DNA from 4 places in the Anoxybacillus sp. UARK-01 genome. Region 2 is predicted to be linked to each of the others. Evidence: riboswitches for the same ligand, from Rfam matches in the RefSeq annotation. Region 2 holds a riboswitch; each other region holds the start of a gene.
What was found. A riboswitch is a leader RNA that binds a small molecule or an ion and turns the genes downstream of it on or off. The one in region 2 is predicted to bind cobalamin.
Positions count from the first base shown of each region.

Region 1: another riboswitch for cobalamin. It lies ahead of B6A27_RS04750 (ribonucleoside-diphosphate reductase subunit alpha); the one in region 2 lies ahead of metE (5-methyltetrahydropteroyltriglutamate--homocysteine S-methyltransferase).
Region 3: another riboswitch for cobalamin. It lies ahead of B6A27_RS09195 ((2Fe-2S) ferredoxin domain-containing protein); the one in region 2 lies ahead of metE (5-methyltetrahydropteroyltriglutamate--homocysteine S-methyltransferase).
Region 4: another riboswitch for cobalamin. It lies ahead of B6A27_RS13785 (ABC transporter substrate-binding protein); the one in region 2 lies ahead of metE (5-methyltetrahydropteroyltriglutamate--homocysteine S-methyltransferase).

Region 1 is NZ_NASY01000031.1:52,830-60,227, reverse strand. It holds gene B6A27_RS04775 (glycoside hydrolase family 13 protein) at 1-828, opposite strand, end outside; gene B6A27_RS04770 (ketopantoate reductase family protein) at 1,305-2,222, opposite strand; gene B6A27_RS04765 (YbdD/YjiX family protein) at 2,380-2,583, opposite strand; gene B6A27_RS04760 (carbon starvation CstA family protein) at 2,576-4,654, opposite strand; gene B6A27_RS04755 (hypothetical protein) at 4,974-5,435, shown strand; cobalamin riboswitch at 5,581-5,777, shown strand; gene B6A27_RS04750 (ribonucleoside-diphosphate reductase subunit alpha) at 5,903-7,398, shown strand, end outside.
Region 2 is NZ_NASY01000026.1:43,539-50,936, forward strand. It holds gene metE (5-methyltetrahydropteroyltriglutamate--homocysteine S-methyltransferase) at 1-1,815, opposite strand, end outside; cobalamin riboswitch at 2,118-2,298, opposite strand; cobalamin riboswitch at 2,760-2,964, shown strand; gene B6A27_RS03280 (hypothetical protein) at 3,151-3,393, shown strand; gene mmgD (citrate synthase) at 3,390-4,523, shown strand; gene B6A27_RS03290 (bifunctional 2-methylcitrate dehydratase/aconitate hydratase) at 4,620-6,068, shown strand; gene prpB (methylisocitrate lyase) at 6,162-7,106, shown strand.
Region 3 is NZ_NASY01000041.1:89,860-97,257, reverse strand. It holds gene B6A27_RS09215 (energy-coupling factor ABC transporter ATP-binding protein) at 248-1,084, opposite strand; gene cbiQ (cobalt ECF transporter T component CbiQ) at 1,101-1,814, opposite strand; gene B6A27_RS09205 (energy-coupling factor ABC transporter substrate-binding protein) at 1,811-2,095, opposite strand; gene B6A27_RS09200 (energy-coupling factor ABC transporter permease) at 2,099-2,839, opposite strand; gene B6A27_RS09195 ((2Fe-2S) ferredoxin domain-containing protein) at 2,836-3,225, opposite strand; cobalamin riboswitch at 3,356-3,546, opposite strand; gene rraA (ribonuclease E activity regulator RraA) at 3,611-4,090, opposite strand; gene ubiB (2-polyprenylphenol 6-hydroxylase) at 4,579-6,255, opposite strand; gene B6A27_RS09180 (phasin family protein) at 6,293-6,583, opposite strand; gene B6A27_RS09170 (GNAT family N-acetyltransferase) at 6,983-7,398, shown strand, end outside.
Region 4 is NZ_NASY01000047.1:323,708-331,105, forward strand. It holds gene B6A27_RS13780 (PH domain-containing protein) at 119-733, shown strand; cobalamin riboswitch at 948-1,161, shown strand; gene B6A27_RS13785 (ABC transporter substrate-binding protein) at 1,299-2,264, shown strand; gene B6A27_RS13790 (FecCD family ABC transporter permease) at 2,230-3,282, shown strand; gene B6A27_RS13795 (adenosylcobinamide amidohydrolase) at 3,285-4,769, shown strand; gene cbiB (adenosylcobinamide-phosphate synthase CbiB) at 4,787-5,719, shown strand; gene cobD (threonine-phosphate decarboxylase CobD) at 5,694-6,764, shown strand; gene B6A27_RS13810 (bifunctional adenosylcobinamide kinase/adenosylcobinamide-phosphate guanylyltransferase) at 6,761-7,345, shown strand; gene B6A27_RS13815 (adenosylcobinamide-GDP ribazoletransferase) at 7,318-7,398, shown strand, end outside.

The sequences.
Region 1 (7,398 bases), on a different contig from region 2:
AAAAATGCCTTCTTTTTCTCCTACCCATTCCCCCGCCTGCTCCACCTTTACGCCATTCGCTTCTCCGACAGTCATAATATCGTATTGCGCAAACGTTTGCATTTTCAACTCTTTTAAATATTCCATAATGCCTTCTTGATTCATATGGCCCGCAAAGGAAGGAACGTAATCCAACCCCTTGGGATTCGGCAAGTCTGGCAGCCCAGGCTTTTTCTTAATATGAGAAATCGCATCAACACGAAAACCGTCAATCCCTTTATTCAGCCACCACTTAATCATTTCATACAACGCGCGGCGCACCTCATCATTTTCCCAATTTAAATCAGGCTGCTTCGCCGCGAAAACATGCAAGTAATACTGTTTTGTCAACGGATCATATTCCCAAGCCGATCCGCCAAAAATACTTTCCCAGTTATTCGGCTCTTTTCCATTTTTACCATCGCGCCAAATATACCAATCGCGTTTCGGGCTATCTTTTGCAGAACGTGACTCTACAAACCACGGATGTTCATCGCTTGTGTGATTAATCACCAAATCTAAAATGACTTTCATGCCGCGGTTATGCGCTTGCTGCAACAGTTCGTCAAAATCGTTCATATCTCCAAACTCTTCAGCAATGGCATAATAATCACTTATATCATATCCATTGTCGGCATTTGGCGATGGATAAATCGGACAAATCCATATGATATCGATTCCAAGATCGTGCAAATAATCAAGCTTTGAAAGAATGCCGCGAAGATCCCCGATTCCATCTCCATTGGAATCCATAAAGCTTCGCGGATAAATTTGATACACAACCCCTTCTTTCCACCATGCTTTATTCAAAGTAGTACCTCCTCTATTCATCGACATGCAATATCCTAATTATTAAGTTACATGATCCGCTATCGAGATACAATACACTTTGAGAAAAAAGTAAAAACGCTCCTGAATGATCCCCAATCATAAGCATACTCAAGACGGACAATAGCCTCTTTCGTAGCGCCATCGGATACCAAGATTTTTCACAGGAAGTAACAGCCATCATCAAACAAAGGAATACTTGCCGATGATAAACCGAAAAGCAAATAATCCCACCATTCATAACTTAAAGCCTGTAAAAAACATGGGCGGAGACAAGTCGGTGAACTTGCCTCCGCCGCACCAAAACGCAACCAAGCGGCGAACAACTAGCTGCTTTCGACTGCTCCCTTTTCAATTATTCATTCCGTCCACTGAAACGTTCTTGCTTCTCGCTTCTGTCCATTTTTTCCATTTGAAGCTATCCATATCAAGCAAATCAAACATCGTCCCTTCTCAATCTATCCTCTTTGCCGCTCATATAACTTTAAATGATGATACACAGCTTTAAGCAACGGGGTAGTGATTTGATGCTGCTTCGCTAGTTGAAGCAAATATCCTTGCAAATGATCGACTTCGACCATTTGCCCTTTTTCCATATCGCGCTGCATGGAAGATTTCATTTGCGGCGGCATGCTATTCATTTGCGCCCATTGTTTTTCCTCAATGCCGTCTTCAATTGGGGCCCCGTGCGCTCTCATAATGGCTCCGATTTCTTTCAATAAAGCTAAAAGAATTTCTTGCCCGTATTCTCCTGAGCACACCAGACCCATCGGAACACGGAATAATGTCGTCACACCAGACATCGCTGCAATAAATAAATATTTGTGCCACATATCAGTGACAATTTGTTCACTCAACTCAAATCGTGCATTGCATGATGAAAACAGATCATCAAGTCTTTTCACCCGTTGGGTAATCTCACCTGACCATTCACCGAACTTGACAGTGTGAGTAGGACTTGATTGAATAATCGTTCCATCTTCTGCAAGGGTTGTTTCAATAAAACAAAGTCCTCCCAATACGTTCTCTTTTCCAAACTCCTGCCAAAGCAAGTCCATGTGCGCAATACCATTTAATAGCGGTAAAATAAGCGTTCCTTCTCCTACATATGGCTTGACATCGCGAATGGCTTCAGGCAAATGATACGCTTTGTTAGAAAAAATGACAACATCAAACGATACTGCTTCCTCTGCGGCAACAAGCAGCTTGGGAGTTAGCTGTGCGTCACCATGGACACTGCGAATGACAAGCCCTCGTTTTTCTAATTGCTGTTTTCTTTTTTCGCGAACAAGAAACGTGACATCTACTCCTTTTTCCAGCAGACGACCGCCAAAATAACCGCCGACTGCTCCAGCCCCCACTACTAATATACGCATCTTTGATTCCTCCTTAGCAGATTGGATGAAACGTCCCTAAACCGACAATCCTTCACCGATAAAACAAAATAAAGGCTCCATAAAAAAATCCTATCATGTTCTCTGGCATTTCTAAACAGCAAAGAAAGAGAAAAGGGAGATCAGAATCCCCCTTTTTTCAGCAACACCGAGATACTTTTCCACCTTTGGCGTTATATCTTGCATCTTGTGCCTCGCAAAAAAACTCCTTTCGCGACTTAATCGGTTCTCCCGGGTGATGCGTTTTCATATGTTCAACATAACGTTCATAATTCGGCACCCCAACAAGCAAATCGAAAAATTGCCGCCGATATTTGATCATATTTGCTAGAAGCTTACGCATAATGCTTAACCCCATTTCCATCATCCCGTGGAATATAAGGAGCTTCTTTAAGAGGTGTTGCTTTATTATTCAATACTTTAATCCAAATGTTAATCGACGAAATGAGCACAGCTAAAACGACGAGCATAAAAATGCCGCATAACGCTGCATCTACATAATCATTCATAATAATTTGCCGCATTTGCGCTTCTGTCGTCGCTGGTGCTAAAATATTGCCTTCGTTTAGCGCATTTCTGAATACTTTCGCATGTGATAAAAATCCAATTTTAGCATCCGGATGGAACAATTTTTGAAATCCAGCTGTCATCGTTACAACTAATAGCCACACTGTTGGCACTAACGTTACCCATGCGTATGCCTTTTTCCCCATCTTAAATAAAAGAGTCGTTCCTAATAAAAGGGCGATACCAGCAAGCATTTGGTTGGCAATACCAAACAGCGGCCATAATGTATTGATTCCGCCAAGCGGATCAATGACTCCTTGATAGAGGAAATATCCCCATCCGAGTACACATAAAGCCGTTGCAATAATATTGGCCGGCAATGAATCGGTTTTAGCAAATGGTTTATAAAAATGTCCGATAATATCTTGAATCATGAAGCGGCCAACACGCGTTCCCGCATCAATCGTCGTTAAAATAAATAGCGCTTCAAATAAAATCGCAAAATGGTACCAAAAAGCCATAAATGCTTTTCCACCAATCACTTTTGAAAGGATCACTGCCATCCCAATAGCCAAAGTCGGTGCACCGCCTGTACGCGATAAAATCGTTTGCTCCCCTACATCTTTGGCCAACTCTGTCAATGCGTCTGGGGTAACGACAAATCCCCAAGATGAAACCGTTTGGGCAGCCTGGACTACATCTGTGCCAATAGCAGCTGCTGGACTATTAATCGCAAAATAAACCCCTGGTGTTAGCACGCATGCCGCGACAAGAGCCATTACCGCTACAAACGACTCCATAAGCATCGCCCCATATCCGATTGGGCGGGCATGACTTTCGAGTTCGATCATTTTTGGCGTCGTTCCGGAAGAAACAAGAGCATGGAATCCAGAAACAGCTCCGCACGCAATGGTGATAAATAAAAATGGGAATAAATTTCCTGAAAATACAGGTCCTGTTCCATCCACGAATTTAGTCACAGCAGGCATTTGCAAATCAGGTGCAACAACAAGAATACCAAGCGCTAGACCAACGATCGTTCCGATTTTAAGAAAAGTGCTTAAATAATCGCGCGGCGCTAGCAATAGCCATACAGGCAACGCCGAAGCCACAAATCCATAAGCAATCATTAAAAGAGCAATTGTCTCCCCTTTAAATGTAAACATATTGGCTAATGTCGGATGTTCAGCCACATGCTGTCCCGCAATAAGGGAAACAATCAGCAGAACAAAACCGATCAATGAAGCTTCCCCTACGCGGCCTGGCCGCAGATAGCGCATGTAAATTCCCATAAAAATCGCAATCGGAATCGTTGCCGCAATGGTAAACATTCCCCACGGGCTTCCTACAAGCGCTTTCACAACCACCAACGCTAACACGGCTAATAAAATAATCATGATACCTAAAATCCCAAGCATAGCAACAAGCCCTGTGAAGGAGCCCATTTCTTCTTTAATCATTTCACCAAGTGACTTTCCGTTGCGGCGCATTGAAGCAAACAAAATGACAAAATCCTGTACCGCACCTGCTAGTACCACACCGACTACAATCCAAAGCGTGCCCGGCAAATATCCCATCTGTGATGCCAAAATAGGGCCAACAAGCGGGCCAGCTCCTGCAATAGCAGCAAAATGATGTCCGAATAACACCCATTTATTCGTCGGCACATAGTCTTTTCCATCATTCATCACTTCAGCTGGTGTTTTGCGATTATCATCCAGCTCAAATACTTTCCGCGCAATAAATTGGCTATAAAAACGATAAGCCACTGCATATACACACACCGCTGCCACAATGAGCCAAATCGCATTAATCGTTTCGCCGCGGTGCAGAGCCAATACCGCAAAGCCAATGGCTCCAATGATCGAAATCAATCCCCAAATCACGATTGATTTAACCGCTTTCAAAATCCTCTCCCCCTTTGCACTAAAAAATTATCCTCTACTCACAGCGATTATACTAACTATTCTGAAAAGTTACCCAAATATTTTCTTAACATGAACAAAACTAGACATAACATGTCAAATTACACACCTAACATGCACCATTTTCAAATTCCCGATCTCAATAGGAACAAAATGTATATTTTCAATAAAATGTAATTATATAAACTGTAAAAAGCGGAAATGATAAAAATAAGGCAGGGCTCTTTTTCTATATACGAGGCGATATAGGATATAGTCGATGATCAACAAACAAAATCCATTAGTAAAGGGTTAAGAAAACGTGAAAGCAATTGAACGGTTGTTATGGAGTATTGCTTTACCAGGATTCGGACAGCTTTTGAATCAAAAGTATCTCAAAGGAACCATCTTTATTTTATTAGAATTTATTGTAAACTCTCAATCCCGATTTAATGAAGCCATTCGCCTGAGCTTTTTGGGAAAAACAATCGAAGCAACCCAAGTCATTGATTTTCAATGGCTTATGTTTTATCCGTGTTTGTATTTTTTTGCAATGTGGGATGCTTATAAAGATGCTGACGGTGGTCGCTCTCCTTACGCTTTTCTTCCATTCGTTTTTTCAGCTTATTTTGTCACAGTTGGACTGATGTACTCTTCCCGCGTTACCATCTTCGGCATTTTTTTTGGACCAATTTGGCTGCCAATGCTCTCAGTTATTCCTGGTGTGCTCACCGGTTTACTGATTCGCTCGCTGCTTATTAAATTTCTCCCACTTCAAAAATAAACGCGCCGATCGAGCGCGTTTTTTATTTTTCCACTTCAGAAATATTATAGTTGAATTTTCCATTGATTTATTATATGATGATACCAGTGCAACTAACAAACACAATATATTGTATCGAAGAATAAAAACAAAAACTATATATAGTAGAACAAACCACAAGTAAAGGTGTCCCTTAGGACTTAATAGGGAATCTGGTGTAAATCCAGAACTGCCCCCGCAACTGTATGTGCGGACGAAATGGAAGCTCCACTGTATACGAAAGCTTATACGGCGCGTATACGGGAAGGATCCAAAGTAGGAAGAAGCACAAGTCAGGAGACCTGCCTTGCTTGTTTCGTTTCACATTCTTCGGGGAGGGAGAAGATGAAGCGATGGTTTAAGAAGGGAAGTTTTATTCCTTTTTATACTATCGTTTCATCCACTCAATCCGGAGTGGATTTTTTTATTGGAAAGAGGAGGAGCCGATAATGACGTTTACTTTTCAAACCGTTTCTCAAGAAGAATTGATTGCCTGGATTCATGATCTTACAAATGAATTTCCTCATCTAGACACATCCGAATATATCAAGCGTGTGCTTCGCATGATTCAAAACAAAGACACTGCGTCCTTCGAACAAATGGCAAATGATTGCATTCTTGAGGGACTTTCATATATTAGCGAAGCAGAACCAGACTGGACCTTTGTTTGCGCCCGCATTTATTTACAGAAGCTTTATCACGAAGCAGCTCAAAATCGCGGTTATCATCCAAAAGAACGCTACGGTGATTTTTACGAGCTGGTCGCTTCTCTCGTTTCCAAGGGAGTTTACAACCATTCTTTGCTTGATGATTATGAAAAAGAAGAAATTAAAGAGATTGGAGCGATCATCAATCCAGAAAAAGACAAGCTATTTACCTATATCGGTCTCCGCACGCTTGCAGATCGCTATCTTGCCCGTGATTATGAAAGAAATTTATATGAACTGCCGCAAGAGCGCTTTCTCATCATCGCGATGACATTGATGGCCAAAGAGCCAAAAACGCAGCGACTTGCCTTTATCCGAGAAGCATACTGGGCATTAAGCAATTTATATATGACGGTTGCCACTCCGACTTTAGCCAATGCAGGAAAAAACTATGGTCAGCTATCAAGCTGCTTTATCGATACGATTGATGACAGCCTGCAAGGTATTTACGACAGCAATACCGATATTGCTAACCTTTCCAAGGCAGGGGGCGGCATTGGCGTCTATCTCGGAAAGATTCGCAGCCGCGGCAGCGATATTAAAGGATTTAAAGGGATTTCATCCGGCGTGATTCCATGGATGAAGCAATTGAATAACACCGCTGTCAGCGTCGATCAGCTTGGCCAAAGAAAAGGAGCCATCTCTGTCTACTTAGACGTGTGGCATAAAGATATTTTTGCTTTTTTAGATGCCAAATTAAACAATGGCGATGAACGGATGAGGACACACGATTTATTCACAGGCGTTTGCATCCCTGATTTATTTATGGAGCAAGTAGAAAAACGCGGAGATTGGTATTTATTTGATCCACACGAAATACGACAAATCATGGGATTCAGTCTAGAAGACTTTTATGATGAAGAAAAAGGGGACGGCAGTTTTCGTCAAAAATATTGGGAATGCGTTCAAGAAAAGCGCCTTTCAAAAGAGAGAGTTCCAGCTATTGAAATTATGAAAAGCATTATGCGCAGCCAGCTAGAATCAGGCACACCATTTATGTTTTATCGCGATGAAGTGAATCGAAAAAATCCGAACTCACATCTCGGCATGATTTATTGTAGCAACCTTTGCACTGAAATTGCCCAAAATCAAAGCCCGACCGTGATGGAAAAACAATATGTAAAAGATGGGAAAATCATCATTGAAAAAATCCCTGGCGATTTTGTCGTCTGCAACCTATCATCGATCAATTTAGCTAAAGCCGTTATGGACGATGTGCTTGAACGGCTCGTCCCTAT
Region 2 (7,398 bases):
ATCCACTTGAATGACTGAAATTCCTGATTCCTCTAGTGCTTTGATTTCGTTTCGCAACGCAAGGGCAATTTGCTCCGCTACTTTATGTCGAGGCAGATCATCACGAACAAATGACCAATTTAAAATAGTGACAGGACCTGTGAGCATTCCTTTGACTATTTTTTCTGTTAACGATTGTGCGTATACACTTTCCTTAACCGTCATCGGCTGCAAAAATTCGACATCGCCGTATATAATCGGTGGACGAACGCAGCGCGAACCATATGATTGCACCCATCCATTTTCAGTAAAGGCAAAACCCCCTAATTTTTCGGCGAAAAATTCGACCATATCGGTTCTTTCAAATTCACCGTGCACCAAAACATCTAATCCTATTTTTTCTTGAATATCGATCCATCTCTTAATTTCTGCTTCAATAAAGCGCTCATATTGTGGCTGGCTCCACTCGCCTTTTTTGAGCTTTTGGCGCGCTTTCCGCACTTCTGCTGTCTGTGGAAAACTGCCAATTGTCGTCGTTGGCAATATTGGAAGCTGGCTTATTTCTTGCTGCTTCTTTTGCCGTACCAAATAGGATGATGCTCTCTCAAGCTGCGCCTTCGTTAGGTTCTCGCACTCCTTGTGCACGTTCGCATTATATCTTGAAGCATCCTTTTTCCATAAATGAAGCGCTTGTTGATTTTGAGCATAATAATGAGCGCGCTTTCCTTCGCCATCGATGAATCGTTCTGTTAAATACACAAGCTCCTCCAGCTTTTCATCAGCAAATGCCAGCATCTGCTGCAAGTTCAAAGGCAATGTTTTTTCGTATGTTGTCGTAACAGGGACATGCAGCAAGCTATTTGATGGCTGCAGCCATAACCGTTCAGATGGGACAGAATGCAAAATTTTTTCCACGAGACGGCTGGCTGCCGACAGGTCGGTCCGCCAAATATTGCGTCCATCAATCACCCCTGCCGCTAGCACTTTATCTTCTGGAAAACCGCTCTTCGATAAATGGCGCAAATTTTTCTCTAGGCCATAAACAAAATCAAGGCCAATCCCGCTAACAGGAAGCTTGATTAGTTTTTCATACCAGTCTACTGCCTCAAAGTATGTCTGCAACATCATCTTTAAGTTAGGAGCAGCTTGAGGCAACCGCTCATAAACAGATACAAATTCCTCCATCTCTTTTTTGGTTAAGGAAGTAGCAAGAATGGGTTCATCAATCTGTATCCATTTTACCCCCTCGCGCTCCAGCTCCTTTAGTATTTGCTCATAAAGCGGAAGCAACAATGATAGAAAATAGGAAAATTGCTTTTCATCATAGCCTTTGGAAAGCTTCATAAACGTATAAGGTCCGATCAAAACAGGCTTTCCTTCAACTCCTAATTTCTCCTTCGCTTCCCGAAAATCCTTTAATGGTTTGTTTTCTGTTATATGCAGGCGGGAGCTTTGTTCCTTGCTCCATTCTGGAACAATGTAATGATAATTGGTGTTAAACCATTTCGTCATTTCGCATGCTGGTGCTTTTTCATTGCCGCGCGCCATCGCGAAATAAACTGAGAGAGGAACCTCTCCCCCCTGATAATCGAAACGTTCAGGAATGAAACCAAACATAGCCGCTGTATCAAGCATATGATCATAAAGGGTAAAGTCGCCAACCGGCACAAGATCAATCCCTATTTCCCGCTGCTTTTTGATATGGTTTAGACGAATGGACTGCATCGTGTCCAAAAAAATTTTTTCGTCTATCTCTCCATTCCAGAAAGATTCTAATGCTTTTTTCCACTCTCGTTTTTCCCCAATACGTGGATAGCCAAGATTGCTTGATTTCATTTCCTCATTCTCTCCTATCATTTTATTTTTATCGTTTTTCCACTCTCTACCTGATCTTTAGGCGGGACTTGCCTGATAGGAAATCTATGTTGTCCATTCGATGGCTCGGTTTCCCGTTCATCCTTCCAGCTGAGTTGCTCTTCCCCTCACATCTCCCTGCATTCACCGCGATTTGACGTCATATTTCTTTTTCCGAATAATAAAAAAGCATTCCTAACGCTCCAACGGAAGTTAGAAATGCCATAAAAAAGGATTAATCCCCTTGTCCATGATGAACACCTCCCTATCCTCCGTAGGTAAAAGCAGTGTTGTCAGAACAGGCAGGTCTCCTGACTTAAGGATCATTGCTTTCCGCTCGCCTTCCCAATCTTTGATCAGTGGCAGTAAAGCGGAAAGCTCCTCTATTACAGTGGCGGGACCGTGCCGGAATCTCACCGGTCTTCCCTTTTCATCCGCAGGGAGCCTTGGACTGGGCCATTTAGTCTTGACTCACCTTTGGAACCTGTTCCCACATTTATTTTCTTGTTCGCCAAGAAAAAAACGCTTCAAACCTCCATTCTAAGCCTGTCATGAAGTATCAGAAAAATTTTACAATAACCCTATCATTCTTCGAAAAAATTGTCAAGGAGATTAAGTCTTCTGATTCATGGCGCAAATCTAATTTCGACAGAAGTCGATCGCTTTTATTAAGATTAATCATTCAAAAAGAGCATTCCAGTTTCAAAGCGTAACAAGTATCAGCCAATAAGCTGTAGACCGTGTTGTTCGAATGCTCAACCGTTGAAATCGGAGCATCACCTTCTCATTTTTTATCCTTAAGTTATATCTAGATAACTTTCATGATCGAACACTGTCGGAAGCAGCCCAGGCCACCTGTTAGAAAGTTAAGAATTTTTTTGTTTTCGTCTCAGAAAAAATATGATATAGTGAACTTGAAAATTGAATAACTTTGGTTAGGATCAGGTACCGGTAAGCAAAAGAGCGCTTGACCGGTTTAAAAGGGAAGTTCGGTGCAAATCCGACGCTGTCCCGCAACTGTAAATGGGAGCAACCTGCCAAAACCACTGTTGAATGCTTGACATATCAACGGGAAGGGGCTAGGAAGCGATGAACATAAGCCAGGAGACCTGCCTGATTCGGTCCACACCAAAAACCTACGAGGATAGGGGGTGTTGAGGAAGCGGAAAAACATATGTTTTTTTGTATATGTTTTTCATAGGGGATCGTATGCGCTTTTTCAGCATCTTCATTTGCGAAGATGCTTTTTTTATTTGCTTCAAGCGCATGTCCATCATTCGAATCGTATCGGAACTTGAGAACGAAAGGACAGACATCATGCACAACACATTCGGAACAAAGCAATATTTTTTGGAAGCGTTTAAGCAAACGGTCATGAACAATTTTACAAAACATCCACCCGTTTCTTTAATGGATCTGTACGATCATTATCAATCGGAAATTGCCGTCCGCCTCCCTTTGTCAGAACAGCCATCATGCCGTGCTAATTTGCAGCAAGCATATCAAGAAATACGACAAGAACTTGTTTTCAGCAAGGAGTCGGCCGACGAAAGCAAATGATTTTAAATGAAGGAGGGATCTTTTTGGAATTTCGTCCGGGGTTAGAAGAAATCATAGCGGCTGAAACGAAAATTTCATTTCTTGATGTGGAGAATGAAGAAATCGTCATCCGGGGATATGATCTGATCAAGCTGGCAGAAACCAAAACATATACCGAGGCAGCACATCTGCTTATTGAAGGAAAACTACCGTCACCGCCAGAAAAAGAGCGCTTTGAAATGCAGCTTCACACACAAAGAACACTGCCGCAAGAACTGGTGAAAATTTTGAAGCAGCTGCCGCAAACTGCCCATCCGATGGATGCACTGCGAACCGGTATTTCCGTTTTAGCCAGCTTTGACCCACATCTCGATGAACGAACAGAAGCGGCTAATAAAGAAAAAGCGATTAAGCTTTTGGCTCAAATACCTGCCATTATTGCAAGCAGCCATCGCCTGTTGCATAACCATCCAGTCGTTCCATCGCACCAAGAACTCTCTTACAGCGCCAATTTTCTATATATGCTGACAGGGAAGCAACCAAGCGAGCTGGAAGTGAAAATATTTGACCGTTCGCTCATCGCTTATATTGAACATGAGCTGCCAAACTCGACATTTACAGCGCGGGTCATTTCCTCCACCCACGCCGATTTGTACGGAGCATTGACAGGGGCTGTGTCATCGTTAAAGGGGCATCTTCATGGAGGAGCCAACGAGGCCGTTATGTATATGCTCAAAGAAGCGGAATCGCCAGAAAAATACAAACAGCTGCTCTATCAAAAGCTAGCCAATAAGGAACGAATTATGGGATTTGGTCATCGCGTATACATGAAAAAGATGGATCCACGAGCCTTGCTTATGAAAAAGGCGCTTCAAGAGCTTAGCGAAGTCTGCGGCGACACGACTCTGCTCGAAATGTGCGAGGCGGGAGAAACAATTATGAGAGAAGAAAAAGGACTCTATCCAAATCTAGATTACTATGCTGCTCCTGTCTATTATTTGCTTGGTATTCCAATTGAGCTTTACACACCGATTTTCTTTAGTGCCCGAACCGCCGGCCTTTGCGCCCACGTGATTGAACAGCATAACAATAACCGGCTATACCGCCCTCGCGTCAAATATGTCGGAGAGCGCCACCTGCAAGTGAACTGAAAAAGCAGATTAAACGCTCACCCGAAGAGGAATTGGGGCCAGCAATTCCTCTTCTTTTTATCATAATATAAATGGAGTCTAGAAAGGAAGAGATTCATGAGTGAAGTTTTAATAAAAAATAATGAAAAACAACAAACAGACGAATTGCTTGTTCAAATAGCGGATTATGTTCTTAACGGAAAAATCGAAAGTCATGAAGCATTCGAAACAGCTCGCTATGTCCTATTGGACACGTTAGGCTGCGGCATTCTTGCACTCCGCTATCCGGAATGCACAAAACTGTTAGGCCCCATTGTGCCAGGGACCGTCGTTCCTAACGGCTGCCGCATTCCCGGAACTTCTTTTGTTCTTGATCCCGTCCAAGGTGCATTTAATATCGGCTGCATGATTCGCTGGCTTGACTATAATGATACATGGCTAGCTGCGGAATGGGGACACCCTTCTGATAATCTCGGGGGCATCTTAGCCGCTGCCGATTACGTAAGCCGCCGCAATATTTCGCAAGCAAAAAAGCCGCTGAACATGAGCGATGTGCTGAAAGCGATGATTCAGGCCCATGAAATTCAAGGAGTGCTTGCACTGGAAAATAGTTTAAATCGCGTAGGATTAGACCATGTACTCTTCGTTAAAGTGGCGTCAACAGCTGTTGTCACCAAGCTTTTCGGCGGGGGACGCGAAGAAATAATCAATGCCCTATCGAATGCTTGGCTCGATAACTCCAGCCTGCGTACATATCGTCACGCCCCAAATACAGGATCGCGAAAATCGTGGGCTGCTGGAGATGCAACAAGTCGAGCTGTTCGTCTTGCACTCATGTCTTTAACAGGTGAAATGGGATATCCAACTGCTCTTTCCGCACCAAATTGGGGATTTGAAGATGTGCTATTCAAAGGGCAAAAGTTGAAGCTTGCTCGTTCTCTTGGATCATATGTAATGGAGAATGTTCTTTTCAAAATTTCTTATCCTGCTGAGTTCCATGCCCAAACAGCAGTCGAGTGCGCCATTGAGCTCCATCCTGAAGTGAAGGATCGCCTGGACGAAATTGAGGAGATTATCATTACAACCCATGAATCAGCCATCCGCATTATTGATAAAACCGGGCCATTGCATAATCCTGCCGATCGCGACCATTGCCTTCAATACATCACAGCGGTCGGTCTTATCTACGGAGATTTAACGGCTGATCACTACGAAGACGAAATCGCGCAAGATCCAAGAATCGATGCCCTTCGCGAGAAAATGACCGTTATCGAAAATAAACAGTACAGCCGTGACTATCTTGATCCAGAAAAGCGTTCGATTGCTAACGCCGTACAAATTCGCTTTCAGAATGGCAGCGAAACAAGGCAAATCGTCCGCGAATATCCGATCGGACATCGTTTCCGCCGCCAGGAAGCAATCCCTAAATTATTAGAAAAATACACGAAAAACCTTGAAACACGTTTTCCAAAAAAACAGATTGACCGCATCTTAGACATTTCTCTCGATCAAGACCGGCTCGCAGCTACCCCTGTACATGAATTTGTCGATTTATTTGTCATTTAATCATTTAAAAATACTAAAGCAGGTTTCTCTTGAAGCTAGGAGAAAATGAATGCTTATGCCTTGGAAAACTCATAGGAAAGGGAGGGAGCTCCTTTGGTTTGGATTGTCGAACGTGAATCAACACAACACGAACTTGCCGAACGATTTCGCTATTTAATGAACGCCCCAGAAATTTTGCAAATTCCAGGCGCTCATGACGGAATGGCGGCCCTTATTGCCAGAAAAGTCGGCTTTCAAGCTCTTTATTTATCAGGAGCAGCGTTTACCGCCAGCCGTGGGCTTCCTGATTTAGGCATTATTACTTCCGAAGAAGTGGCACAGCGAGCACGAGAGCTAGTTCGTGCGACCAATTTGCCGTTGCTAGTAGATATTGATACAGGGTTTGGCGGCATTCTTAACACGGCACGCACAGCAAAAGAAATGGTGGAAGCACGTGTGGCTGCCGTGCAAATCGAAGATCAGGAACTGCCAAAAAAATGCGGCCATTTGAACGGTAAGAAGCTCGTTTCTCCAGAAGAGATGGTACAAAAAATTAAAGTGTTGAAGGAAGTAGCCCCTTCACTTGTGGTCGTGGCTCGCACCGATGCGTATGCCGTCGAAGGAATTGAGCAAACGATTGAGCGGGCACGCCGATATGCGGAAGCAGGCGCAGATGCCATTTTTCCAGAAGCATTAACAAGCAAAGACGATTTCGCTAAGATGAAACAAGCCATCTCGATTCCGCTGCTCGCAAATATGACAGAATTCGGAAAAACTCCATATTATACTGCTGAAGAGTTTGCAGCTCTCGGCTATTCTATGGTCATTTATCCGGTCACTTCGCTTCGGGTTGCTGCAAAAGCGTATGAGCGCGTATATGAAGCGATTTTAACAACCGGCACGCAAAAAAACGAGCTTGACCAGATGCAATCACGCAAAGAATTATATGATGTCATTCATTATTACGATTTTGAAGCTCTCGATCAGACCATTGCAAAAACCGTTCTTCCTGATGATGACTTGTCAAATGAAAGAGAAGCTGATCAACAATACAAATGAACACATGTTTTCCCTGACTCCATAAGTAAAGGCGCACTCTCCTCATGTTCATCACTGATGAGCATGAGGAGAGTAAATTATAGACAAAGTCAATGCTGACTTTGTCTATTGATACTTTCAAAACGGTTGACAGATAAGCACCACAGCCGAGTGAGGATGCAAACGGAACAAAAGATGTTTATATGAAGGTCGTTTGTCAACAATCTAGCATTTGCGTTTTAGTCCTGCTTCTTGATCGCTTGTCCTCTCCTATTCCTCTATCTTTTTCCTCCATGATTCAATATTTCAAGGT
Region 3 (7,398 bases), on a different contig from region 2:
CCTCTTTCTTTATGATTCAACCTTCTCCTTTAGCCATGAAGGTTTAACAAGACGACGGCCGAGATCATGTCAACAAAAGGCCAGATAGCAACGCTTCCAAAGTTCATCAATGTTTGAAAGCGGCTTGCGGCTCAAGAATTCGGCCATCAAAACTATAAAATGATGCCTCTATCACTCTAGAAGGCTGGGAACCTAGCAAACTGGCTAACCGTTTATGATTTAGTCTGATTTAAAGCATTTAAGAATCTTAAAAAAGCGCGTTCGCGTACCATTCTGCTTTTTCGCCTAATCGTTGCTTCAGCTCGCAAATATCGCGAGGGATTTTTGCGTCTTCGGGAAAAAGGGCGTTCCAAACGGAAGCAAGCAGCGGAATGCCGAGACGGTATTCTTGCAGTATGCTCGGCCGTGCAAACAGCTCTTGCGGTTCCCCGTGCATCACAATTTGCCCATCATGCATCACAAAGACGATGTCAGCCCATTTCAAAACAAAGTCAAAATCGTGAGTCGCAATGAATACCGTTGTTCCTGCTTGATGAATATCATTGATTTTTTCTACCAATCGCTCTGTTTGTAAGAGATCCAAATAGGCTGTCGGTTCATCTAACACTAGCAAATGCGGCCTCATGGCCATCACCGAAGCAAGAGTCAGCCATTTTTTTTGGCCGAGACTTAAATGGTGGACAGGCTTGTCCATCCATGATTGCAGGCCAAATTCACGAACCGTTCTGGCGATTTCCTGATTGATTTCTGCTTCATGTAGCCCCAGCTGATGCAAACCAAAGGCTAATTCATCTCTCACAACAGGAGCCAAAAGCTGATGTTCTGGATTTTGAAAAACAATGCCTACCTCTCGGCGCCATTGTTGAATCGTTTGGCGCCGGTCAGCCATTTTTTGCTCTTTCCAATAGATGCATCCGCGATTGGGGCGCAACAGCCCGTTCATATGCAAAAATAACGTCGTTTTCCCACAGCCATTATGGCCAATAAGCGCATATTTTTTCCCTCTGAAAATCTGAAGAGACACTCCCTTCAGCACTTCTTGGCCATGAGGATATTGGTAATACACCTCTTCTAATCTCAACATCTTTTTTTCCTCTCGATCATCTCATCCATATGAGTACCCCCATTCCGGCAATCGCCTCTACAATATAGCGCTTGCTCCATACACCACCCGTTTCGTTTTGAATATAGACAAGCTCATCGGAAAACCCGCGCGCCCGTAATGCGAGCAATAAAGCATGGTAAGCGCCCCATACTTTTTGCCAAAGCTGAAAAATAAGCATGGCGCCATGCCGCCAATGACTGCCGCCGTTGCGTGCTTTCATCGCCGTATACAATTCCTCCGCCGCCTGCTCAAACACAAAGATAAATCGATACATAAAAAATAGTAATTCAATCATAACGGATGGTATTTTCAGTTTTTTTAATACATAGAGCAACTCTGGAAACGGCGTTGTTACTAAAAGGAAAAATAAGCACGACCATGCTGCAATGGAGCGCAGCGATACATCGATTGCTGCCGGAATATTTCCTCGATTCACGGATATGTGCCATGAATCAAGGGAAATAAGCAAAATCGGCCAGCTAATTAAAAGGAAAAGGATGACCATTCCCAACGTTTTTACATATACTTTCCAAGAAACACCTGCATACCCAATCGTCCATATGGCTAGCCAGAAAATAATAAAAAGATGCGTTCCTCTGCTTCCTACCATAGTGTTCAAAAGCAAGAGAAAAGAGAATAAAGTCTTTTGTTCAGGCCGCAGACGGCGCAGACGATTATGATAGGCAATCATGTCAAAATGCCGAATCATTCCGCTTCATCTCTTCGACCGGCTCGACCTTTATAAACGCCGATAATATAGCCAATCACCCCGGCGCCAAGCGCGGCTTGCAAAGAAAATAACAATGTTTCCACTTCCCCACCCGGCGGTGAAAAGATCGTCTCAAACCAAGGCTTATAATCCGGGACGATCGTTTGAATCGCTTTTTCCGCTTGATCATCTGTACCGCCAAAATCCGAATTGCGAACCAATAGCAAGGGAGCGACAGCTAATACAAAAGCAAGAACAATAAGCAAGAGATTTCGCTTCATCTGCTAGGCTCCTTTCTGAAGTTGATTCAGCTCTCGACTGCTGTAAGTAGATAAAAAGTTCCACACAACAACAGTCAGCAGCCCTTCGGTGATCGCGAGCGGTATTTGCGTAATCGCAAAAATTCCGGCAAATTTAAGAAATGAAGCTGCTACTCCTCCTGTTGTGTCGGGAAAAGCAAGCGCCAATTGCCATGATGTAACTACATATGTGGCCAAGTCAGAAAGAAAAGCGGCTAAAAAAATGACAAATCGCTGCGAAATGTTATACCTTTTTCCTAAACGATACACCCCGTATGCTACTAGCGGACCGCATACCGCCATTGACATCGCGTTCGCTCCTAATGTCGTCAATCCCCCATGCGCCAGTAGTAACGCTTGGAATAAAAGAACGATGCTCCCCATCACCGTCATCGTTAGCGGACCAAATAAGACGGCCCCGAGCCCGACTCCAGTCGGATGGGAGCTGCTGCCTGTCACCGATGGGATTTTTAATGCCGAAAGTACAAAGGTAAAAGCTCCTGAAAGCGCAATCAACAATTTTAATTCAGGATGGCGCTTTGTGATCTTCATCAGCGCTCGCACTCCGGCGATGAAAAACGGCAGAAAAACAATCCACCAAAATAGCGCCCATTTCACCGGCAAAAATCCTTCCATAATATGCATAGCATAGGCTGGTGTACCGCTATTGACAGTAAAATAAACAACAAGGCCACATAGCAGCAGCAGAAACTTCCATTGCTTCATACCCTCTCCTCCTTGATGCTAGCTTTTTTAGTAATGCCAACCGCAGCTGTTGGATGGCACATCGATAATCCATCTTCTCCATACTGATAGGTGACGATATCTTTTAAAGGATCACCATCTTTTAAATGTGTTTGGACAAGCTCTCTTCCTTTATCCGGCGTCACCCCCTTGTACCAAACTCCTTGCGGATACACGATTACTACGCACGCATCATTACAGCGGCCATTGCAGCGCGTTCTCGTTGTGTGTACAGTGCTGTCCAATTCCAGCCGCGCAATTTCATCACGAATGGCGATTGTCACCTCCTCTCCGCCTTTTCGCATGCAGCTGCCGCCGTTACAGATCAATACGTGATGCTTTACTCCAGTTAAATTCCACGTTGTCACACCGATCCTCTCCTTTTTGATGAAATAAAAAAGCACCTCTATCGATAGAGGTGCAGAAAAATGCATACGGCCAATCACAAATGCATATGTATACCATTCCCCCGCACGTCTACCTATAATCCCGTAGGTATCCGGCCGAGCAAATAAGGCAGGTCTCCTGACTTAGAATCATCGCTTCATTGCGCCTTCCCGAAGTTTCCTTCAGTGACATGATGCAATGAAGCTCCTCATCACAGTGGCGGGTACCGTGACGGCTTTTCACCGTACTTCCCTTTTAAGCCTGTCCCAATAGAGAAAGGCACCTTACTTGCTTTAGCAAACGATTCAATGATTCAGTTGTTCCTCCACAATGATATGATGAATTTTCGAAAAAAGTCAACCATTTTTATTTTTCGAACAGTTTTGTTTTAGCGACAACAACTCCATCGCTATCAACATACACATGCGCGCCCGGCTCCCAATGTACGCCCCCGAATTCAAGAACGTGATCACGCGCCCCTTTCCCTTCTTTTTTGCTTTTGACAGGGCATGTCCCAAGAGCGATTACGCCAAGCGGCATTTGCGCAATTTCAGCTGAATCGCGAATGCAACCATGGACAATCACGCCTGCAAGTCCTCGTTCACAAGCGATTTGTGCCAGACGATCTCCGAGCAATGCACAATTTCGCGAACCTTTTCCATCAACAACTAACACCGTGCCTGCCGGAATGGTTTCTAGCGCTTCGCGAACGAGCACATTGTCCTCGAATACCTCAACAGTGGCAATCGGTCCGGAAAACTCTGTTTTTCCGCCATAAGAATGCAACGGTAATTGGCACACTTGCAGCTCCGACAAAAATTGATCACATAAATCTGCTGTCTTCATTTAATTTCCCTTCCCCCATTTTTCTTTGTCTATTAAATCCTTTTGACATTTTGAAAAAAAATCCTGCAAAATCCGTCAAAAAAAAAAACAGAGGAACGGTGAAATAAGAAGAACTAATATGGTTTCCCGCAAGTGTGGATGATCATTTTACTAAAAATATGGAATGATTGAGCTAGACACAAGCTTTTCTGCCATATGCATGCCCAGTCGGCAAGTCATTTGCTTGCCGACTACGGTAGAAAAGCTGGGAATCAAGTAATGCCAATGATTTTTATTGGATCATCAGCACACCGGATTGTTTACATAAAATTATTATCGTAACACATTCTAGTCGAGCCTCTGCAGGCAGTCCCTATATAAGCAGGTTTCGACAGCACGCTTTGGCGTGACCGAGACAAGTCAGCGGCCTATCCTCTAACCGTGGTTCTCCATTTTATACAGCACGAGAAATAAAACAAGTAATCCACCACCAGCGATTAGGTCAACAGCTAAAACCGTCCGGATTTATAAATTAAATATAACAGCCATAAAAACATCAAAGAGGCGATACCAAACCCAATCTCAATTGCTGGAATTTTCCAAAGTAAAGTCGATTGCCTACCTAAAGAAGAGCCAATAATAATCCCTGCCATAATAATGCTGAAAGACAGCAGCACAATACTGAAGGATAAGCGATTACTAATTTGATCTAATTTTTTTAAAAAAAGCGGCCATTCAGGAATATCCATTTTCAAATGCAGCTTTCCTTGTTTAATAAATGCCGTTAACTCCTTCATGTTCTTAGGGAAGTCCAGCAACATTTCTCCATAATTGAACACGCGCTTCCACACTTCTTCGGTTAGATGTTTAGGATGCAAGCGCTCCTTTAATAGCTGGCGTCCAAATGGTTCAGCAATATTGAGAATGTTCAGCTCCGGATCTAACTGCTCTGCTACGCCTTCCACTGTTAGCAACGTCTTTCCCAGAAGGGTTAAATCCTTCGGAATGCGAATAGAGTGTTGAAAGGCAACATGAAACAAATCATGAAGCGCCTCGCCAAGACTGATTTGGCTGAGCGGAACATTGTAGTACTTCTCTCTTAATTGTTCGATATCCTCATGCAATCGCGATACATCGACATGCTCAGGAACAAGCCCCATTTGATACAGCGATTTAACGATCCCATCTGTATTATGACGCATTAAAGCAATCACTAACGAAGAAAAGTGATATTTCATATCTGGCGTCAGACGCCCGATCATCCCAAAATCAATAAAAGCGATCACCTCCCCCGGCAATACGAATAGATTGCCGGGATGAGGATCTCCATGGAAAAACCCTTCTCTTAAAATTTGCTGCAAAATTGCCTTGGTTAGACGTTCGGCCAAATGTTTCAAGTCATATCCGCTTTCCTTCAGCCGCTCCAACTCGTTAAGTTTGATTCCTTCCACATATTCCATCGTTAGCACTTTTTTGCTTGAATACTCCCAAAATACTTTTGGAACATAAATGCTAGGATCTTGTTTAAATTGCTGAAAAATTTTATCAGCGTTCCTCGCTTCAATCGTATAATCAAGCTCGGCCCGAAGAGATTGCGAGAATTCTTCAACCATATCGCCGATTTGATATTGCGCAGCCCATGAAAGGCGGCGCTCAGCGAGAATCGCTAAATCTTGCAGAATTTCTAAATCCGTTTCAATCATATGGGCGATATTCGGGCGCTGAATTTTAACAGCGACTTGTTCTCCTGAATGCAAGATGGCTCGATGAACTTGTCCAATCGAAGCGGCCGCAATCGGAACCGCCTCGAACTGTTGAAACAATCGATCCACATCACTTCCTAATTCCTCTTGAACTGTTCGTGCGACTTCGGCAAATGAAAAAGAAGAAACTTGATCTTGCAGCTTTTCCAATTCCCGAATAATAGGGCCAGGAATTAAATCCGGACGCGTGCTCGCAATCTGCCCCAGCTTCACGAAAGTTGGACCCAACTCCTGTAAAACGAGCCTGATTCGTTCTCCAATTGTTTTTTCATTCTTTTCCTGCGCATCGAAAAATAATCTTTGTGGAAGAGAAAGAAACTGGGAAAACCCGATTTCCTCCGCTACGATCCCAAAGCCATGGCGAATCAAAGCGACAGCGATCTCCCGATAACGACTTACATGACGCATCCTTTTTCCGGCCATTGGTCTGTCTCCTTTTGCAGCTCCAAAATCTTTTTATTTACTCGTTTTTCTGCTCCAAGCGTTGAATTCGTTCTTCTAATTGGCGAATATCCTCTTTTGTAGCTAAATCAAGTTTATCAAGCATTTGTTTTAGCTGCTCACGCACAGCGCGTTGAAACTCCGCTTTCCCTTCTTCCTTTTGCCGAATCCATTGATCAATTACATCTTTTGACTCTTCTAAAGATAATTCTCCTCTTTTCACTAGCTCATCCACCAATTTCTCTGCTTGCTCTTTGCTGACAGACGCCAAACCAAGCCCAAACGCCAACATTTTTCTAATCATATCCATTCTTATCCTTCCTCCTTCATTATGTGTTTTTTACATCTTTTGCATTTCGTGTTTGTTAGCTTCAATGTACCTTTGAATTTCGCTCCTGTCAAACATCTGTGCCTTCTGTTCCACCATAAAATGACGTTGCTTTGAATCCATCATGCCCTTTAGCAATAGAAAAGTTCCGCCAAACGGGCTATAAACATCGAATAAATCATCTGATTGAAGGAGTCGGCGGCTCGGTTCGTCCTTGTCACGCAAAGGCATGACGCTCTTACACCAATAAGAGGGAGGAAACAAAAAGCGATATATGATCGGCTGCCCAAAGCCGTTGTTTTTTTCCTTTGCCCAGTACCCAGCATTGTCTTTTTTCTTAAAATCGCTTATAATTCGTCGAAATAGGGAGGAGGAAACGCTTTGTTTCAAGTCGTTGAATATAAACGAAATGATATGATGATTTCCACTAATCGTGCCCTCATTCAAATGGACCGCGTATGCGAGTTTCTGGCTCAGTCCTATTGGGCCAATCAAAGGGAACGAACAACGATTATCCAATCGATTGAACATTCGCTATGCTTTTCTCTTTTTCACGGCCAGACACAGATTGGATTTGCACGCGTGGTTACTGACGGAGCGACATTCGCCTATTTATGCGATGTTTTTATTGATGAAGCCTATCGCGGCAGAGAGCTTGGCAAGTGGCTGGTAGAATGTGTCCTGCAGCACCCGGATCTTCTCAATATCCGCCGCTTTTTATTAGTGACAAAGGATGCGCATGGTCTTTACCAGCCGTTCGGATTTGAAGTGCTGCATGAGCCAGATCAGTTTATGGA
Region 4 (7,398 bases), on a different contig from region 2:
AGGATTGTGCTTTTGAATCGGCTATAAATCCATTTTTTATTTTTTCTGTTTATCGGATCTGGAAAGCAAATGGATGGTATAATGGGATTGTAAGAAAAGAAAAGGGAGGAGATGCTGGATGTTTGGCAAAGTTGCTGCTGATGTTCTCGGATTAAGTGATATCGGCTCTGTCATTAAACCCGAAAATTATGATAAAGTGGACGCAGACGATTATGTGATGCATGAAGATGGAGAAAAGATTTATTTTTTGATTAAGTCCAAATCAGATGAATATTGCTTTACTAACCGAGCGCTTATTCATTTAGATGGGACGAGCGCGACAAGTAAAAAGCGAACGCTGCGCCGTTATGATTACTATAAGCATCCAATTGCTGGCGTATCGCTTGAGACGGCAGGCACGGTCGATTTAGATGTAGAGATTAAATTTACTATCGGATCGGAGCACTATTCGATTGATGTGCATAAAAAGCATCTGGAAGAAGTGAAAGATTTATATAAAGCACTTTTAAAAATTTCAGAAATTTGCCATGAAAATGAAACGACGCTCGACTTTGCGCGAAAAAGTCTCGATGTTGCCTCCTCCGTGCTAGGGCGTGTCGCCAGCACTCCAAACAGCATTGCTGAACAGTTTAAAGAGCTAAATCAAATCGCGTTCAACTGGCTTGTTGAGACTAAGAAGCAGTATACAGTGAAAGATTTTGGGGATGTATTTGAACGCTATATTAACAATTAATAGCGATCCAAACGACTCGAATGGCGCTAAACTGCTGTTCGAGTCGTTTTTGCGGTAAGCCGGTGGATGTGCTTTCATCACGCCAATGCGTTAAAAAATGAGATCCATATAAATAGAGACGGGAAAAATGGCGAATTCCGTCATTTTTTTGTTGCCAAACAGCCTTTCGTCCTTTAATATTGTAACTGTCAATTGTTCGATTATTTTTTACAATTGCATATCGATGCAGAAGGGTGCCGAAGTGAGCGAATCGCTAATAGGCTTAATAGGGAATCTGGTGCGAATCCAGAACTGTCCCCGCAACTGTAAATGCTGACGAAATGAAATAACCACTGTGCGGTATTGATGGGCAAGCTGTTGACCGCATGGGAAGGTTCAAAGTAGGATGAAGCATAAGTCAGTAGACCTGCCCTGACTGCTCGATGTTTCCAATCTTCGGGGGGTGAGATGGCGAAACGGCAAAAGGTGGCTATTATGCTGCCACAACTCTATGGTTTGTCGTTTCTTGCTCATTCCGTCCGGGATGGGCATTTTTTAATTTATATGTGCAGGAGGAGAAACCATGATGAAGCAACTGAGGTATTATACGTGGCTGCTTGTGTTGATGCTGACGTTCGGCCTTCTTGCCGCGTGCGGTAATCAAGAAACAGACAAATCCACTCATTCATCCAATGCGAAGCAAGAAGCAACAGCTGCTTTCCCGGTAACCGTTAAGGACGGATTAGGGGAAGAGGTCACGATTCAGTCCGAACCGAAAAAAATCGTTTCGTTAATTCCGAGCAATACGGAAATTGCCTATGAACTTGGTTTAGGAGAGAAAATGGTTGGAGTCAGTGATTTTGATAACTATCCGGAAGATGTAAAAAATAAAGAAAAAATTGGCGGCATGGAGTTTAACGTGGAGAAAATTATTTCACTCAAGCCTGATTTAGTGCTTGCCCACGCATCGAGTGCCCATAATTCGCGGGACGGCCTGCAGCAGCTGAAGGATGCGGGAATTACAGTGCTTGTTGTGAACGATGCCAAAACATTTGATGATGTTTACCATTCGATCCAATTAATTGGACAAGCAACAGGGACAACGAAAAAAGCCGATCAAATTGTTAACCAGATGAAATCAAAGCTTGAAGCCATCAAGGAAAAAGCAAAAAACGTGAAAAATCCGGTAAAAGTATGGGTGGAAGTGCAGCCGGCGCCACAAATTTATACAGCAGGAAAGGGAACATTTATCAATGACATGCTGCAAGCGATTTCAGCAGAAAATGTGGCTGGCGATCAAGAAGGATGGCCGATGTTTACGGAAGAAAAAGCGGTAGCGCTCAATCCGGATGTAATTGTTGTCACGTATGGAGACTATGTGAAAGATGCTGTAAAGCAAGTGATGGCACGACCGGCGTGGAAGGACGTTTCGGCGGTTAAAAATCAACGCGTATATGAGGTGAATTCTGATTTAGTCACAAGATCAGGCCCACGCCTTGTTGAAGGGGTAGAGGAACTTGCCAAAGTCATTTATCCGGAAATCTTTAAATAATATAATTGCCTACGTCATCGCTCTTACGGCGGTGGTCGTGTGCATGTTGTTAGGGATATCGATAGGCTCACTATCGATTCCCTTTTCGTCTATTATTGACATTTTTTTAGAGCAATGGTGGGGAATTGCGCCGTCCCCTGACATTCCTGATACGCTTGTGCAAATTGTGATGGCCATCCGCTTGCCGCGCGTTGTTTTGGCTTTTTTAGTCGGCGCTTCCCTTTCGTTGGCGGGAGCGGCGTTTCAAGGATTGCTAAAAAATCCATTGGCTGATCCTTATACGCTTGGAGTATCATCGGGCGCGTCAGTCGGAGCGGTCGTCGTTTTGTTCTTTCATCTGCAATTGCCGTGGTTTGGATCGTTTACATTACCGATCATGAGCATTGCGTTTGGATTGCTGACTCTTTTTCTCGTTTTGTTTTTTACTCGCGCCGTCGATCCGCGCATGTCAGTGGAAACGATCATTTTAACCGGAATTATTTTCAGCGCATTTTTCAGCGCGTTGATCTCGCTTATGATTGCGCTGACAGGAGAGGAACTGCGGCAAATTATTACTTGGCTGATGGGGAGCGTCGCGATGCGAAGCTGGAAATATGTTGTCATGATGCTTCCGTTTTTTATAATAGGATGTTTGCTGTTACTAGTGAATCACCGCGAGTTAAACGCTTTTGCCTTTGGTGAAGAGGCAGCTGCTCACATAGGTGTCCATGTTGCCAAGCGCAAGCTGGTCATTTTAATGGGCGCTTCCTTATTAACAGGAGCGGCTGTTGCTGTGTCAGGGGCGATTGGCTTTGTGGGCTTGGTCGTTCCTCATATGATTCGTCTTGTTGCGGGACCGAATCATCGCTTGCTTTTACCGCTATCACTTTTATATGGGGGCGCTTTTTTAGTGCTAGCCGATTTAGCGGCGCGAACCATGATTTCACCGAGTGAATTGCCGATTGGCATCATTACTTCGTTAATTGGTGCACCTTTGTTTGCGGGGTTATTTTTAAATAGAATGAAAAGGAAGACGTGAAAATGATGTTAAACGTTCATGATGTTTCCTATCAATACGGAGAAAAAGCGGTGTTGCAGAACATTACCTTCACTGTGGAACAAGGACAGTTTTTTGGAATTTTAGGACCTAACGGCAGCGGCAAAACAACATTATTAAAGCTGTTAAGCAGAGAGCTTTCTTTACAAAAGGGGACCATTACACTGAACGCCGTCCCGCTTGCTTCCTTTTCGTCAAAAGAACTGGCGCGCCTTGTCGCTGTTCTCCCGCAAAGCGCCGATTCAGCATTTGGCTATACTGTCAAAGAAACGGTAGAGTTAGGACGCTATGCCCATCAAACAGGGTTATTTCCAACATGGACAGAGGAGGATGAACAGGCGGTAGCCGAAGCGCTTGAACAAGTGGGGATGGCACATAAAGAACAGGAAACCATCGACCGTTTAAGCGGTGGAGAAAGGCAGCGCGTCTATTTAGCAAGAGCGCTTGCCCAAAAGCCGAGCTTGCTTTTTCTCGATGAACCGACCAACCACATGGATATTGCCCAACAAATCAAACTGCTAGATCAATTAAAAAAATGGACAGAAGAAAATCAGTTAACGGTTGTAGCCATTTTTCATGATATGAATCTAGCTAGCTTATATTGTGACCGGCTTTTGTTGCTTCATGAAGGAAAGATGGCGGGACTCGGCGAACCAAGCGATATGATTGAAGAAAAACAATTAGAAACCGTATTTCAAGCGTCTGTGCGGCGTCAAGCGCATCCCGTTGTGTCCAAGCCGCTTCTCACGTTTGTTCCTCAGACCTATTCCGATACGAGGCAACAGAACGATTCCTTAAGTGCGTTAACGATTGCTCAAGACGGCGAACAGATTGTCATTACCACACCGCAGCCTTTTAAAGTGCTGTCATCGGCTGTGGTTGGCGCTGGTTTTCAATGGGCTACACACTTTGTGAATAGACATGTGCCGAAGCATTATCGCTGTGATGATCCAGAGACAGAAATGAAGCAATATTTACAATCCCATTCTTTTGCCGTGCATCGTACCATTGGCATGATGACCGCTGTCTATTTAGAGGATGCCGTATGGATAAAGAGCAGCGAAGAGGAAGTGCCATTATTCGTGATGGTGACCGCGGGCGTTGGAAATGCGGTGGATGCTGCAAAAGCGTGGGAAAAAAGGGAGACAGCGGAAGGAATCGGGACGATTAACGTATTTATTTTTATTGATGGCCAATTAAATGAGACAGCATTTGTACAGGCCATGATGACGACAACGGAAGCGAAAGTGAAAGCGTTATATGATGCACACGTACTTGATCCGGAAACACATACGCTGGCTACTGGCACATCCACTGATTGCATTGCCATTGCCTCATCACAAACAGGACGCTTGTTTGAGTATGCTGGAACGGCTACGCCGCTTGGCAAAGCGATTGGCCGTTTTGTGTATGAGGCGACAACGGAAGCGTTGCGCAAATATAAAAAACGGAGAGGCGATGGGAAGTGACCTATCATTTGCTCGCAATGGCTTTAGCGGTCGTCATTGATTTTTTCATCGGTGACCCGCGTTGGTTGCCGCACCCGGTGCGCGGAATGGGCCGATTGATTGCCTGGCTGGATCATCGGCTGAATCGTGGACGAATGCGGCGGGTAAAAGGGATCGTAACGATTGGAATCGTTGTTGCAGTGGTCTATGGAATCAGTTCGATCATCATATATGAAAGCTACCGCGTTTCCGTTGTATTTGGCGTCGTAATCGAAGCTTTGCTTATATTTACGACGATTGCCGCCAAAAGTTTAAAAGAGGCAGCGTGGAATGTGATGATCCCGCTTGAACAAGGAGATATAGAAAAGGCAAGAAACGAGCTAAGCATGATTGTTGGCCGCGATACGGAAACGCTGAATGAGCCGGAAATTGTTAGAGCTTGTGTCGAAACGGTGGCTGAAAATACAAGCGATGGAATTACGGCACCGCTTTTTTATGCGCTTGTCGGCGGCGGAGCATTGGCTTTAGTTTATCGCGCTGTTAATACGTGCGATTCTATGCTTGGCTATAAAAATGAGAAATATGGCGATTTTGGCTGGGCATCTGCACGGCTAGATGATGTATTAAATTACATACCAGCTAGGTTGACGGGAATTGTGATGGTGCTTGGAAATAGCCGGCACATTCGCGGCTGCCTTCGTCTGATGTTGCGCGATGCCCGCAAGCACCCAAGCCCGAATAGCGGTTGGGGCGAAGCTGCCATGGCTGCCTTGTTGGGCGTACAGCTAGGAGGAACCAACACGTATCAAGGCGTCATCTCGCAACGTCCGAAAATAGGAGAGGCGCTGGTTGAGCTGAAAAAAGAGCACATTCGCCAAGCTGTTCATGTGATGTTTCGAACGGTTGTCGTATTTCTTGCACTGCTTTCGTTAGGAGGGATAATCGTTGAAGCTGCCGGCACATGGAGCTAATCCGCAACAATTATATCAAAGCGTCGGTCTCTCTATTCCGGATGAATGGATTGATTTTAGTGTCAATACCAATCCGTTCCCACCTCCTCTTGCTGTCTGGCCTACACAAACGGAGTTTTATCAATGGGCAATGGAATATCCGGATCCGTCAGCTTCAGAATTGAAGCGCTATCTTGCGCGTATGGAGCAGATCGATGTTCAGCGAATACTGCTTGGGAACGGCGCTTCACAATGTATTGATCTTCTGGCGCAATTATTTTCCGGGAAACGAATCGGCATTGCGGAACCGACATTTTCTGAATATCGCCGCGCTTGTCTTGCCCGCGGCTGTGAGATTGTTCCCATCATGGCTGATGAAGCCAGCCAATGGACATACAAGCAAGAGGACTGGCTTAAGCTGATCGAACAGACCGATGTTATTTTCTTATGCCAGCCCAATAATCCGACTGGAATCGTGATGGAGCCTCAACAGCTCCGTTGGCTGTTGGAAAAAGCGGAGCAAAAACGGACGGTTGTCGTGATTGATGAGGCGTTTATTCCATTTTGCGAACCTTCTTTTACCGCTATAAAATGGCTAGATTTTTTTCCGCGTCTGATCGTGCTTCGTTCCTTAACAAAAATGTATCATTTAGCGGGGGTACGTGTGGGCTATATCGCAGCTCGTCACGAGATCATTGAGCAGCTTGAAGCACTTCAGCCGCCATGGAGCATAAGTCAAGTAGCACAGCAGCTCGCTCTGCGCCTGTTGCCAATGAACGAGTTTGTCGTCCATACGAAGCGAATGATCGCTAAGGAACGAGAGCGAATGACGGCGGCGTTTCGGCAATTGGGCTATTACGTATCACCATCAGCTGTAAATTTTTATTTGTTACGAGCGCCTAGTGGTTCAATGGATCGTTTATTTTATGATTTGCTACAAGAGGGATTCATTCCGCGGCATACAAAAAATTTCATGGGACTCGAGGGCCGCTATTTGCGTTTTGCTGTGAGGAGCAAAAGAGAAAATGATCAGCTTCTATCGTTTTTCACGAGGTGGCAGCCATGATGATCTTTATTAGCGGCGGTGTTCGCAGCGGGAAAAGCGGAATTGCGGAGCAATGCATTCAAGCGCTTGCTTCGCGGCAAAATACGGTCCATTATATTGCGACTGCGAAAACAACCGATCAGGAAATGAAGGAGCGCATCATTCATCATCAGCGACGGCGCTGTCAGCAATCCATCCAGTGGACCACGTGGGAGCAGCCGCTTCATTTACATGAGTTAGCCTCCCAATTTGGGCCGAATGATATCCTTCTTGTTGATTGTTTAACGAATTGGCTTGCGAACGAGTTATTTGATGAAGAGGGATGGGAAATAGAAGCGGTTTGCTTGCAGAAGGCTGAGAGGATGCTGCGGACTGTTTCACAATTGAGCACTGTTGTGAGAGCGCTTGTCATGGTATCCAATGAACTGTTTTCCGGGGGAGTGCCGCAAGACGCAGGAACCTATCATTTTATGAAAATGCTGGGCTGGCTTCACCAGCGTATTGTCCATAGCGCTGACTATGCGATTCTTGTACACCATGGTGTGCCGATTTTAAAAAAAGGAGAGTGCCTTCCATGGCTGTTAGGGATGGATGGGTTTTAGCCTTGCAATTTTTAACTGTTTTTCCATTGCGAAAAGAGGTGAATTGGCAAAGA